DNA from 2 places in the Noviherbaspirillum sp. ST9 genome. Region 2 is predicted to be linked to the other one. Evidence: predicted binding sites of a transcription regulator. Region 2 holds the regulator's gene; the other holds the start of a gene.
What was found. Region 2 encodes FNR, which switches genes on or off when oxygen is low (the NO sensors DNR and NnrR bind a similar motif). Its sites were predicted from a motif close to TTGATNNNNATCAA; they were not measured.
Positions count from the first base shown of each region.

Region 1: ACNOHI_RS22265 (bacteriohemerythrin) is a predicted target of FNR. The motif match lies at 1,127-1,140, and genes of this name have one in related genera.

Region 1 is NZ_JBLWFR010000011.1:27,207-29,409, reverse strand. Features, by position in the region: gene ACNOHI_RS22270 (tannase/feruloyl esterase family alpha/beta hydrolase) at 1-1,011, opposite strand, end outside; gene ACNOHI_RS22265 (bacteriohemerythrin) at 1,201-1,743, shown strand; gene ACNOHI_RS22260 (alpha/beta hydrolase) at 1,740-2,203, opposite strand, start outside.
Region 2 is NZ_JBLWFR010000005.1:62,055-64,257, reverse strand. Features, by position in the region: gene ccoG (cytochrome c oxidase accessory protein CcoG) at 1-37, shown strand, start outside; gene ACNOHI_RS12240 (FixH family protein) at 47-583, shown strand; gene ACNOHI_RS12235 (hypothetical protein) at 783-1,040, shown strand; gene fnr (fumarate/nitrate reduction transcriptional regulator Fnr) at 1,100-1,870, opposite strand; gene ACNOHI_RS12225 (methyltransferase domain-containing protein) at 2,121-2,203, shown strand, end outside.

The DNA.
Region 1 (2,203 bases), on a different contig from region 2:
ACGGGCGACGGCATCCTTGACCTGCTGCGGCCGCAAGGCGTAGTCGTAGTCGGCGTCGCAGTACAGGGTGCCCGACAGGCAGAAGGGTACGCCTGCTTCGAGTGGCCCGTCATAGCCGGGATCGATCTCTTCCCGATACGTGCGCTGCGTCAGGTCCCAGTACACCGCGTAGTGGTGCTCCCAGAGGAATTCGGATCCGGGCGCAAAGCCTGCGGCAATAATCCGGTCGTGGGCGTCCCGGCTCAGCGTGGCCCGATAGGCCGGGTAATACTTCAGCGCGGCCGGCAGGAAGGTGAACAGGTTCGGTCCTTGCGGGCGCCAGTGCGGTCCTTCCCAGTCGACGCCACCGTCGTAGAGGTCGGGACGGTTTTCAAGCGCGTACCGGGTCAGGTAGCCGCCGTTGGAAATGCCCGTCATGTAGGTATGTGTCGGAGAGCGGCCGTAGCGCTGGGCTGCGACCTGTTTCGCCGCGATTGTCAGTTCAGTGACGCGCCGGTGCCATTCAGCGATGGCTTCCCCCGGCGTCGCGCCATCCTTGTAGAAACTGGTTCCGCTATTCCCCTTGTCCGTTGCCGCAAAGGCGTAGCCGCGCGCGAGCACCCAGTCGCTGATCAGGTAATCCGTTGCGTATTGCCGGCGCACACCGGGTGCGCCGGTGATGACCAGCTTGCCGTTCCAGTTGTCAGGGAGGCGGATCACGAACTGCGCGTCGTGATTCCAGCCGTGATAGGTGTTGGCGGCGGACGTGTCCGGGAAATAGCCGTCAATCTGGATGCCGGGTACGGCACCGGGTGGATTCCGCGTGGCTTGCGAATGGAGGGGCAACCAGTCGCTTGCATCCGTTCGTCCGGCGGCGGTGAGGTAAGGCGTCGTCAGGTCGTCGAGGCACGTGGTTTCCTGCCGTTCCGCTCCGGGCACCTGCAGCGTATTCAGGGTTGAACAGTCGGCGGAATAGGCGGGAAGGGCGATGAGGGCGGTTGCTGCAAGGGCGCCGAGGCAGAGGAGTTTCATTGTTTGTGTCTCCGGATGAATGTCCTATGCACTCTGACAACATGCAAAAACGACAGTTCTCGTGAACACTTTGCTGCGCCTCACCTCCGAAAATCCCTCAATCTCATATGGGTATTTGACTCAGATCAATGTTGCCAAAAATCACCTAACCGTACACTGGCCGCATCGACATGCATCAGGAGAACGGACATGACGCAGGAAGATCCGCATAAACCATTCGTCATCGAGTGGCGCCAGGGATTCAAGGTGAATATCGAGCAGGTGGACGACGAGCATCAGCACCTCTTCACGCTGGTGAAGGCGCTGAACCTGGAGTCCGTGCAGCAGACGGTGGAAGAACTCCTGGATTACGTCGTCGTCCATTTTTCCAACGAGCAGGCGCTGATGGAGAAGAGCGGCTATCCGGCCTTCGAGCAGCACTTGAAACTGCACGAGGACTTCGCCAGCCATGTCGCGGACTTCCTTGGCAATGGCGACGCCTGGACAGAGGATCGCGTGCAGGAATTGCGCCGCTTCCTCAACAAATGGCTGGTCGGCCACATCATGACGCACGATCTGCGCTTCGGAAAATGGTACGCCGAGCACGTCGCGCCTGAGAAGGCGGCGGAGCAACGGCAGGTCTCACTCGCAGAAAAGGCCGCCGCCATCAGTGCACAGTTGCACCCGCAGGAGCGCAGCGCACCGGAAGCGAAGCATCGCGGATTCTTCGCGACGCTCTTCGGACTGCGCTAGGAGCAGGACGGCAACAGCCTTCGCACCGCATCCAGCGCGCCCGGATCATCTTCACCCGCGGCGTTCCGCGTGAACGCGCATCCGTAATTCGCGCTGCCGACCGCCGCCGGGTCCAGCACATCATCGCCGCCCGGTTTCGCGCCAGTCAGGTCCCAGTTCACCAGCGCCTGGAAGGCTTCGACCAGTTCCGCAATCGTAAAGTCGCAATGTCCGGGAGTGCGGATGGCGCGTTGCACCAGCCAGCGATCGCTGCCGTTTGCGATCGCGCGCCGCTTGTAGATCTGTTGCATGCTGAACGGGACGAACAGGTCCCCGAGTCCTGCCAGGGTGACGACCGGGACATCGAACTGTCCGTTGACCTTGGGCACCCAGCGCAATCCGACGCTGCGGCGCGGATTGGCATCGGGCGCCGCCGCCACGCGCAGGATAGTTGCATTCATCGTCTGCTCCTCCGCCGAGA
Region 2 (2,203 bases):
CGTGAAGGAAAAAGCGGTATTCATCGTGCCGCGTTAAGGAGATGACATGCAAGCTGCAGCCATGCCACCGAAAATGAATGAACAACAGCCCTGGTACAAGCATCGCTGGCCCTGGCTGTTGATGCTGGGGCCCGCAGTCGTTGTCGTGGCCGGCATCTACACGACTTACCTCGCCGTGTCCCAACAGGATGCGCTGGTGGTCGACGACTACTACAAGCAGGGCAAGGCAATCAACCAGGACCTGAGCCGCGACCGCAAGGCAGCGGCGATGGGACTGAATGCTTCGCTGCGCTTCGATCCGGCGAGCGGAAAACTGGTCGGGTCGATCAGCAGCCAGGCGCAGCCGTTCTCCGGCAAGCTGTACGTGAACCTCGTGCACTCGACGCAGCCGATGAAAGATTTGAAACTCGAGGCAACGGCAGACCAGCAAGGCCAGTTCGCCATTGCAGTGCCTCTTCTCGATATCGCGCGCTGGAATGTGGTGGTCGAAGGCGAGCAGCGCGACTGGCGCCTTGCTGGCGAGTGGATGTGGCCGCAGCAGAAGCAGGTTGATATGAAGGCGGACCAGACGGTCCAAAGGTAACTCCGAAGTAGGATATTGTCTTACGTCTGGCAACAAATTCAATGCTGGTGCACAATATCCGCAGCACGATCGTTCTCATTCTCGTGAATGAGGTTCCCGAAATCGGGAATGTCAATAGTTCGAAAGTGGGAATGGTGACCAGTGCTAAATCCCGGTACAGCTTTACACCGATTGTTCGGAGTGAAAGGAGGGTAGGTTGATGGCGCGACTGATGATGGTCGTCTTGTGGCCGTCGTTTCTGGTGGCGATCGTTGCGGAGGGATTTTTCTTCTCGATGTTCGACCCCTACGACCTGTCGCTGTTCGGGACATATCCGGACATCAAGCCGCTGGCGGTCTACAGCATCGGGTTCTTCTGCTTCTGGCTGTTCTGTTCACTTGCCAGCATGCTCACCTTCTACCTGATGGCCGTGCCAAACGAGGCGCCCGCAGGCCGGCGCAACTTCCGGGGCTTGTAAAAAAACAAAGGCGAGGGCGCCATGCGCCGCTCGCCTTCTTTTTGGCCGCTACCGCGCGTTCAGGCGCAGGACTGCGTGCCTTGGGCGACTGCCTTGAGGGTGGTCGGGTCGAGCAATTCCAGTTCGCGGTTGTTCACCTTGATCCAGCCCTGCTTCTTGAACTTGGACAGCAGGCGGCTGATGCTTTCAATGGTCAGGCCGAGATAGTTGCCAATCTCTTCACGCGTCATCCGCAGCTGGAAGCTGGTGGACGAATAGCCGCGTACCGAATAACGTGCGGACAAATTCGTCAGGAAGGCTGCGAAACGCTGTTCCGCGCGCATATTCCCCAACAAAAGCATGACACTTTGCTCACGGGTGATTTCCTGGCTCATCATCCGGTGGAAGTGATGCAGCAGGGTGGGCATCTCGGCGAACAGCGCTTCCAGGCGGGCGAACGGGATTTCGCAGACTTCGCTGTCTTCCAGCGCGATCGCGTTGCAATGGTGGCGGTCCGTGCTGATGGCATCCATGCCGAGCAGCTCGCCGGCCATCTGGAAACCGGTGATTTGCTGATCGCCGCTCGGGTTGATCTGATGCGTCTTGAAGTGGCCCAGGCGGATGGCGTACAGGTTGGTAAAGGGATCACCCACGCGGTACAGGTGCGCGTCGCGCGGCACCTTGCGGCGGCGGCCGATGATCTGGTCCAGCTTCGCCATGTCCAGCTCGTTCAATCCCATCGGCAAGCACAGCTGATGCATGCTGCACGCCGAGCAGCGGGCGCGAAGCTCATGCACGGTAGCGGTCGGCTGCTGCACTTGCTGGGGCGGGAACGGGATGGTTTGAGTCATGTCGGCAGGATTTAGGCGGTGCAGGATCATTTTCGAGCCCTTTTCCAAACTTTAGGAATAATTGCTGTTATGGCCTTGAATTGAGCCAGGTCAAGCAATGTCATGCAAACCCCGTGCCAACTCACCCAAAACGGGTGAACAGGATGGCAATCCTGGCGCATCTTGCGGAATTGGATTCGGGGCGGGGGTCGATAATGTACCTCATTCCGCAAATGCTTGCGCCCAACTACCCATATCCGCAGGGAGACACATGCTGACCGAACGCGAGATCGAAAGCTGCTATCTGGGACAATTCATCCCGCTGCACTACCACCACAACATGCTGATGGACAG